Regions from separate parts of the Aliiglaciecola sp. LCG003 genome, predicted to be linked through region 2. Evidence: predicted binding sites of a transcription regulator. Region 2 holds the regulator's gene; each other region holds the start of a gene.
What was found. The regulator LexA, encoded in region 2, represses DNA repair genes until DNA is damaged. The targets are predictions, from matches to a motif close to TACTGTATNNNNATACAGTA.
Positions count from the first base shown of each region.

Region 1: recN (DNA repair protein RecN) is a predicted target of LexA. The motif match lies at 1,478-1,497, and genes of this name have one in related genera.
Region 3: dinB (DNA polymerase IV) is a predicted target of LexA. The motif match lies at 1,315-1,334, and genes of this name have one in related genera.

Region 1 is NZ_CP128185.1:2,762,639-2,765,892, forward strand. It holds gene QR722_RS11855 (3-hydroxybutyrate dehydrogenase) at 1-426, shown strand, start outside; gene nadK (NAD(+) kinase) at 528-1,403, shown strand; gene recN (DNA repair protein RecN) at 1,508-3,190, shown strand.
Region 2 is NZ_CP128185.1:4,287,978-4,291,231, reverse strand. It holds gene QR722_RS18780 (DUF7010 family protein) at 1-275, shown strand, start outside; gene QR722_RS18775 (YqaE/Pmp3 family membrane protein) at 307-465, shown strand; gene QR722_RS18770 (CPCC family cysteine-rich protein) at 745-1,044, shown strand; gene lexA (transcriptional repressor LexA) at 1,121-1,744, shown strand; gene coxB (cytochrome c oxidase subunit II) at 2,185-3,254, shown strand, end outside.
Region 3 is NZ_CP128185.1:3,896,631-3,899,884, reverse strand. It holds gene QR722_RS16930 (FAD:protein FMN transferase) at 1-856, shown strand, start outside; gene nqrM ((Na+)-NQR maturation NqrM) at 887-1,120, shown strand; gene dinB (DNA polymerase IV) at 1,357-2,421, shown strand; gene QR722_RS16915 (transposase) at 2,780-3,254, opposite strand, start outside.

The DNA.
Region 1 (3,254 bases), 1.5 Mb from region 2:
TTATTGTCGAAGGCTTTTTTGCCCGGTATGCGAGAGCGTAATTTTGGCCGTATTATTAATATTGGCTCCTTGCATTCATTGGTCGCCTCCCCCTACAAATCAGCTTATGTAGCCGCGAAACATGGTCTGCTCGGCTTTGCCAAGACGGTGGCATTGGAGATTGGGCAAGCAAACATCACGATAAACACCCTATGTCCGGCCTATGTGAAAACCCCACTGGTGGAACAACAAATCGCAGCACAAGCCTTGCAAAATAATATAACTGAAGCAGAAGTGATCGATAAAATAATGCTTGAGCCAATGCCAAAAAAGGCGTTTATCAGTATCGATGAACTTGCCGCTAGCGCCGCCTTTTTGATCAGTGATGGAGCTCGTAACATGACGGCTCAAACCCTAGTAATTGACGGTGGTTGGACTGCACGTTGAGCCGAGTCAGCTAAGCTAGTTGTTGGCTATTGTTACTTGGTTTTAACATTAAAGCATGGGTATACTGCAGTTCCTTTTTTACTAACGTTGTTTTCATCACTATGCCGTTTAAAACCATTGGATTGATTGGTAAACCCGCACACGAAGGTGCCAACAAAAGCTTGAATGCAATCGTGCAGTTTTTAAAAAGCAAGGGTTGCCGCATTTTGGTAGAACGAAAAGTGACCAACATGCTGGTAGGTAACGGTTTTGAGTCAGCAGAGTTGGAAGAAATTGGCACACAAGCAGACTTAGCAATAGTTGTTGGCGGCGATGGAAATATGTTGGGTGCTGCCAGAGTGTTGGCCAAGCATGATGTCGCTGTAGTCGGTGTAAACCGTGGTAATTTAGGCTTTTTAACTGATATCAGTCCAGATGACATCGAGCGTCAGTTAGAAAGCATTTTCCAAGGGGAAAGTGTTCGCGAACAACGATTCATATTGCAGGTTGAAGTATTTCGCGACGGCATTTTACAAAGTGCCAATTCAGCAATAAACGAAGTGGTACTGCATCACGGTAAAGTGGCGCATATGATGGAGTTCGAAGTCTATATTGACGATAATTTTGTCTTTAGCCAACGCTCAGATGGACTGATTGTAGCCACTCCTACAGGCTCAACAGCCTATTCATTGTCCGGGGGGGGGCCGATTCTTACTCCGAACTTAGACGCTTTGACATTAGTACCCATGTTTCCCCATACATTGAGTAGCAGACCCATAGTGGTCGACGCCAATAGTACCGTCAAAATGAAAGTATCCCAAGACAACACAGACAACTTACAAGTAAGTTGCGACAGTCATATAGTATTAACAGTGTTACCCGGTGACATTATTAATATTAAAAAGAATCAGGACAAACTGTCTCTTATTCACCCTAAAGATTATAACTATTTCAATGTGTTACGTACCAAGCTGGGTTGGGGCTCAAAACTTTATTAAATGCAGCTGTAAAAACTGAACGGCTTAATTCGCAATTCACTTTACAAATTTCAAAATATGTATATATTTACAGTTACTGTATATATGAACATGTGTTTATTTTTATGTTGATCCATTTATCTATTAAAAATTTAGCAATTGTAAAAAGTTTGGATATTGATTTCCGTCAGGGTTTATCTGTTATCACCGGTGAAACGGGAGCAGGGAAATCTATTGCAATCGATGCCTTGGGATTATGTTTAGGCGATAGAGCCGAGGCCAGCTTGGTTCGAGCGAATAGCAGTAAAGCTGATGTTAGCGCAACCTTTGATACAACCCAATTACTCAATGTTCAAAAATGGCTTATTGATAATGATTTTATGGATGCCGATGAAGTGCCGGCAGATTTAATTATCCGTAGAGTAATATCCAGTGAAGGACGCTCAAAAGCCTATATAAATGGCTTCCCTGTCCCATTACAACAGCTGAAATTGCTAGCCTCTAACTTGGTAAGTGTTCATGGTCAACATGCCCATCAGCAATTACTCAAGCCCGATATGCAAAAAAGAGTGGTAGATAACTTTGCCGATCATGCTGACTTGCTCCATGATGTGAAAAGTCATTATGGGTCACTAAATCAAGCTCATCGCGAGTTGGAACTGTTACTTGGTGAACAACAAAGCCGAACTGATCGTAAAAGTTTATTAGAATACCAAGTCCAAGAACTCGATGAATTCGCGTTATCTGAGAACGAGTTCCAAGAGTTAGAAATCGAGCACAAAAAGTTGAGTAATAGCCAAACTCTGTTGGAGCAAACCCAAAAGAGCTTCTATTGCTTATATGATGCTGACGAAAATAGCGCTATGAATGCAGTGCAAACCAGTGTCGAAATGCTTGCGGAGCTCCAAGAGCATGACGCTGAACTCTCTCCCATAGTAGCGATTTTGAATGAGGCATTGATTAATCTCGATGAAGCTTCGAACCAGTTACGGGCCTACTCGGACAAACTCGAAATTGATCCTATGCGTATGCAACAAGTGGAGCAGCGCTATTCTAAAGCCTTGGACTTTGCTCGCAAGCATGGTGTGCGTCCAGAAGCACTTTACAATTGCCATCAGTTGTTAGCCACTGAGTTAAGTGAATTAAATAAACAAGAAGAGTCCTTGGATGCACTACAACAGCAACTGTCTGTACTAAATAGCCAATATCTGAAAAGTGCCAAAAAGCTGAGCGAATCACGTATAATAGCCAGCCAAGCGCTAGCTCAACAAGTAGAAACTCATATCCAAGCAATGAACATGACCAAGGCGAAATTTTCCGTTCAGGTCGATTTTGATCCACGCCAAAGTGCCAGTAGCTCAGGGTTAGATCGGATTCAATTCACGATTTCAACCAATCCGGGTATAGCGCCCGATGCGCTAGATAAGGTAGTTTCTGGTGGTGAATTGTCAAGAGTTGGCTTGGCGTTGCAAGTTATCAGCTCCAAAGGAAATCAAATACCTACCATGATATTTGATGAAGTAGATACCGGTATCAGTGGGCCAACCGCTTCTGTAGTGGGTAAGTTGCTAAGAAAACTGGGGGCGTCATGTCAGGTAATTTGTGTGACTCATTTACCCCAAGTAGCTGCAAGTGGTAATCAACAAATGTTTGTAACAAAGTTTACTGACAATGAAACCACCGAAACTCATATGATTTGTTTAAAAGAAAATGAACGAATTGAAGAATTAGCACGTCTATTAGCTGGAGATACACTAACCGACTCCGCGATTGCCAATGCCAAGGAGTTACTTCAGCATTATCAATAGCGATTTCCCCTTGTTGCTAGAAAAGATTGATTGCAAGTAGTGGGGTGAGTTAGCATGCGTGTCC
Region 2 (3,254 bases):
TGTTTATCGCTTTCTATGTAGCAAAGCTTCAAGTGGAGTGGTTTTATCCGATTATGTTGCTGATAATTGGTGTACGTTATCTGCCGTTTCAGACTTTATATGCAACTAAGCTTTATTGGTTCTTGGGTGGTCTGCTGATGCTCTGTGGTGTTTTATGTATTCTATTCGGGGCTAAGTTTGTTGTCGGTGCTTTTATAGGTAGCGGGATTGAACTGCTATTTTCATTAATTATTTTCTATCAATCTAGACGACAAGATTCAAATACGGCATTGTAGTGACAAAGAATAAATATTGGAGACTCAGGAAATGAATAAACTGGTATTAATTATTTTGGCTATTCTTCTACCGCCTATCGCTGTTTTGCTAAAAAGTGGTTTCGGGAAAGATTTATTAATCAATGTGCTGCTTTGTATACTGTTTTATGTTCCGGGTATCATTCATGCAGTTTGGGTGGTAACAAAGTAACCTTCTGAATAACAATCGGGAAATAGTGTGAGTAGTTGTTTCGATAGAAATAATCTTTACTGAATGCTATTTTTCGTTGGTTAAATCGTATTCTGCAATTTTAACCTGCTTTTAATGCAAGTATTCCTTAACAGCTGTTAATTCGTAATCGTAATATAGCGAAAAAAGTGTGTCTATATTAGAGTTGCCCAGTAAACTGTAACGTTATAGCTTGCACTGATTACGCGGTGCGAGTTAACAGACTAGAGTACATAACAAAGCGTTGCTAGGGGAAGGCGTATGAACGAGTTAGACTGGTATGAACCAAAAAAAAATACTAATCTTGTTGAGCAATGCCCTTGTTGCGACTATTTTACCTTGTCACAAAGAGCAAGCTACCTGATATGCCCCATCTGTTTTTGGGAGGATGATGGCGTTGACGTGAATGCGCAAGATAATTACTCGGGACCAAATCATATGTCGTTGCGCCAAGGTCGACAAAACTTCATACAGATTGGTGCTTGTGACCCCAAGATGCTTGAACATGTATTGTCTGAAGAAGATAGAAAATCATTCCACTATAAAGCCCGGGAAAAATAATAACGGCAACTAGATTTGTTTTATGAGATTAACTGTATATACTACCAGTTGAACTGTATAGAATAACAGGCTGTTTATGCGTCCACTAACTCCAAGACAAGCAGAAATACTCCAGCTCATCAAGACAACTATGTCTGAAACTGGCATGCCCCCTACTCGTGCTGAAATTGCCCGGGAATTAGGCTTCAAATCCGCTAATGCTGCAGAAGAACATCTAAAAGCCTTGGCTAGAAAAGGTGTGATCGAAATATTACCGGGTACCTCACGGGGCATAAAGTTAAATGTGCCGCTAGATGATGTGCCTGAAGAGTTAGGCCTACCTTTAATTGGTCGCGTTGCTGCGGGTGAGCCGATCTTGGCTGAAGAACATGTAGAATGTCACTACAAGGTTGATCCTAATTTATTTAAACCCAGTGCCGACTTCCTGCTGCGCGTCAGTGGTATGAGTATGAAAGATATCGGTATTTTAGACGGTGATTTATTAGCCGTACATAGAACAACCGATGTGCACAATGGCCAGGTGGTAGTCGCTCGTGTCGACGAAGATGTAACGGTAAAGCGTCTTGAAAAACGGGGGCGAGAAGTACTATTGCATGCGGAAAATGACGATTTCAATACCATCAAAGTTGACTTGGCATCACAGCCGTTCAATATTGAAGGCATTGCTGTTGGTGTGATCCGTAACGCTGACTGGATGTAAATAGCCACTTCGTTAATTTCCAGGTATTTGATAAAACAATTAGCCACTGGTGAAAGCCATTGGCTATTTCTAGCTGCTTTTCGCTCCCCTCTTTAGCAACGAATAACTTACTACTTTTTATGTACTTCAATTCCCGCCCCAAACCGTCATCAGGCAAAAAAAAATAATCACAATGATTCTAACAGCATATTATTTTGCAGGTTGGCAGGTGAATATCACTTAAAATACTTCATTTAGCCTATTTTGGATAAAAATCAATCAGTTGTTTCTAATAACAACAAAAAACACTAGACTCCATTGGCTGATTGAGTAATTCTTATACGTCAATTAACAGATTCATAACAAAAATAAATCAAGTCATTTACCACGTTAGAGTTTTTGGCGGATATTATCTGTGCGTTACTCCCTTGGAAAAGGCTTAAATCACCAGGAGGTGTTGAGTGAAAAAGACATGGTCCGGCGCATCGGTCTTACTGACCAGTATCATTGCGTTTGCTACCTCAGCAGAAACGAATTCGACTGCTGACCAATACCAGCTGAATCTACGACAGGGTGTGACAGACATCAGTGCTGAAGTCTATGACTTGCACATGTTGATGTTTGGCATATGTGTTGTTATTGCCGTACTTGTGTTCGGTGTGATGTTTTACAGCATGTTTTTTCACCGCAAATCACGGGGTGCTAAGCCTGCTCATTTTCATGAGAGCGTAAAAGTAGAAATTGCTTGGACCATCATTCCATTCGTTATCCTCGTGGTGATGGCCTTTCCTGCTGCAAAAACTTTAATCGCCATGGAAGATGCCAGTGCAGCAGATGTGACGGTGTTAGTCACAGGTTCACAGTGGAAGTGGCATTATAAATATATGGATGATGACGTAGAATTTTACTCATCATTAGCCACTCAACCGGAACAAATTAGCAATCGCTTTGCTAAAGGTGAAAACTACTTATTGGAAGTAGATAGACCTTTGGTTATTCCTACCGGTAAAAAAGTCCGCTTTTTAGTGACCTCAGATGATGTTATTCATTCTTGGTGGGTACCGGATTTCGCCGTCAAAAAAGACGCCAACCCTGGTTTTATCAATGAAGCTTGGGCCAATGTGAATCATGCCGGCATTTACCGTGGGCAATGTGCAGAGCTATGCGGTAAAGATCACGGATTCATGCCAATCGTCGTTATTGCCAAAGAGCCCGCCGAATATCAAGCCTGGATCACGGCACAACAAGAATCCCAACGCAAAGCAAAAGAAGAAGAACAACGTTTGCTAGCGTTAAATATGAGTATGGATGAATTGATGGCCACTGGCGAGCAGGTCTATATGCGCACTTGTGCAGCCTGTCATCAGCCTAACGGTGGTGGTTTGCCAGGTGTATTCCCAGCTTTGGCTGGCAGTGCAATGGCACTGAACGATATTCCTGCCCATATCGACATTGTTATAAATGGCAAAACTGGCACTGCTATGCAGGCGTTTGGCAAACAATTAACAATGAGTGAGATTGCCGCCGTTGT
Region 3 (3,254 bases), 390 kb from region 2:
TCAAATAGATGCTTTGTTGGTTCGCGTAAATAAGCTAATGTCTACCTATGACCCAACCTCAGAATTATCACTGTTTAATGCCCATCAAAGCAGCGAGCCTTTTGCACTGTCAAGTGAAACTATCTTTGTACTCAAAGAAGCACAAAGATTAGGTGAACTAAGTGAAGGCGTGCTAGATGTAACTGTTGGACCTTTGGTTAATTTATGGGGGTTCGGACCTCAAGCACGTCCCGACAAAGTACCCTCTGAGCAGACAGTCGAGCAGATTAAGTTACAGACAGGGTTGGATAAGCTTATGGTATCCAATGATTCTGCAACAAAGCTAATTCCTAATCTGTACGTCGACCTATCGACCATCGCAAAAGGTTATGGTGTGGACGTGGTTGCCGAGTTATTGGCATCATTAGGGCATACTGACTACTTAGTGGAAATTGGCGGGGAAATGCGCGTGGCAGGCGTTAAAAGCAGTGGGCAACCATGGCGTATAGCGGTGGAAAAACCGGTTAGCAATGAACGGGCAGTACAGACTATCTTAACCATCGGCAACAATGCGGTAGCGACGTCTGGTGACTATAGAAATTATTTTGAAGAAAACGGGGTCAGATATTCACATCTTATCGATCCGCGAAGCGGCATGCCGATTCAGCATAATTTAGTCGCAGTAACAGTTATCCATCCTTCTTCAATGACGGCGGACGGATTAGCAACTGCATTGAATGTGATGGGCAAGGATGATGCCTTGCGGATTGCACAGCAATACGATCTCGATGTGATGTTAATTACCCGAGAAAATAATACCTTTAAAGCGTATACTACTGGTAGATTTGATCAATTTGTTAATGCGGCGAAGCAATAGCTTCACCGCCCATACTTGTTAGGAATTGTTGTGAGTACATTCATCTTAGCTTTTGGCTTTTTCTTGGTAGTGGTATTGGCCATGGCCATTGGGTATATCGTTCAGCAGAAGTCAATATCTGGCAGTTGTGGCGGGCTAGGTGCACTAGGTATTGATAAAGCTTGTGATTGTCCTGAGCCCTGTGATCGTAAGAAAGCGCGACTCGAAAGAGAAGCCATACGACAGAAAAAATTACAAGAGTGGAAGCAGAACCAGATAATTTAGGGCTTCTAATTAGTTCACCTATGAACGTCTGCCTAATCCTCAGGCGTTTTTTATGCCCGCATCTTTATTCATCACAGCCACAGTGAAGCCTAATAGCAATCTGTGGAGTGGGTATTCTTTCGAAAAAGACTCACTTTCTGTACGCGTGTTAGCTAGTTTTTGTATGTAGTTGTTGAATTGGTAATATTGTCGGTTACTGTATATAATCCCAGTCATTTGGGCTTTTGGCTATTTTAGTGCGTAAGATTATTCACATCGATATGGATTGTTTTTATGCTGCGGTTGAAATGCGTGACAACCCAGCATGGGTTCATGTGCCAATCGCCATTGGCGGGAGCAGAGAGCGCCGAGGTGTTATATCCACCTGTAACTATCCCGCCCGTAAATTCGGCATTAAGTCAGCGATGGCCACGGCTCACGCTTTGAAGCTATGCCCAGACTTGGTGTTGGTACCTGGTCGTATGGAATTATACGTCGAGGTGTCAAAGCAAATTCGCCAAATTTTTGAGCGTTACACGGACAAAATTGAACCCCTGTCACTGGATGAGGCCTACCTCGATGTATCTGACTGTACGTTGTTTGGCGGCAGTGCAACTCTAATCGCTGAAGATATACGCCGCTCAATAGTAGCCGAAACCGGCTTAACGGCTTCCGCTGGCATATCCTCATGTAAGTTCGTGGCAAAGATTGCCAGTGATGAAAATAAACCTGATGGTATTTGTGTGATTACCCCAGACAATCTTGATGGATTTGTACGGGCTTTGCCGCTGGGGAAAATTCCCGGTGTCGGCAAAGTTACCGTACAGAAACTCCATAACTTGGGCTTGTATACCTGCCAAGATGTGCGTGATTACCCACTCGAGCAACTAGTTAAACGTTTCGGTAAGTTTGGCCCTGTGATCTGGAACAGAAGTCATGGGATTGATGACCGAGACTTGAGTTTATCGCGGGAGCGCAAGTCTGTAGGGGTAGAGCGAACACTTTCTGAAGATATTCAAAACAAAGATGAATGTATTGAAATGGTAGAGAAGCTGTATCCAAAGCTTGTACAACGCTTGCATTCGGCCCGAGGCAACAAGCAAATTCAAAGTCAGGGTATAAAGCTTAAATTTAGTGATTTCCAACAAACAACAGTTGAACACAGATGCACTGAATTGAACAAAGCGTTTTTTATTGGCTTACTCGACGAAGCATTTGGCCGTGCCAAAAATCGCGGTATTCGACTGGTTGGATTACACGTAGGCTTGCCAGCAAAAACTAAATTCCAACAATTGCACCTCCCCTTTGAAGGGAAAGACTAGTAACGAGTTAGCTCTTCCTTCATCATGATTATCGGCAATATGCTTTGGAAAGACTATATAATCATTATGGACATTATTACATGGACAGGCATCTTTCATTATCATTATTACATGGACAGGCATCTTTCATTATCAGACTACGAATATGGACAGGGATCTTTTAAGGTAGTGAAAATTGAGGCCTATAATTTTTACTGTAGGCTGATGAAAAGTATTAATGCATTCGTAATTTAGGTAAATACCTATGCAATCATCGTTTTCTGGCGAATGAGAGTTATTGAGAAGAATTTAGTGTGGGATTAGGCTTGCCTCTTGTAAAAAGAAACGATTGAAATGAAAAGTGATTTTAGGAGAGACGTTAGCCTAATGAATTCTTTTGCCGACGTTTTCGCTTGTATCGTTTCAAGGTGTCTGATTGCCCAGCAGCCACGCTAAACGTGGTTTCAAACTCTAAAAACATATTTTGCCAAGTGTGTTCATCTAGCCCTAAGCGCTGCAATATGGGCGATTCATAAATATCAATTGCGCCTCGTTTGTTAGGTGCAATACTGCGACCAGATAGGTCAACCAATTTCATATAGTCGATTAAATCGAACATTAACCCTTGCGGTTGTGGCTGCCTAGGGTTGCCGACAAAGGGCATTAACGTAGATGGTTGATAACCTTTCTTAAAATCGTTTATACGGCGTTTCACACTGGTGTGTTTAGATGACTCTGGGGTGGTTGCCATCTTCGCTCGTATAGGGTTTAAATCTACGTACACCATACAAGCTGCCAATGCATGTTCATCTAACAGAGCTTGTGATTTGAATCGTCCTTCCCAGAAGTGACCG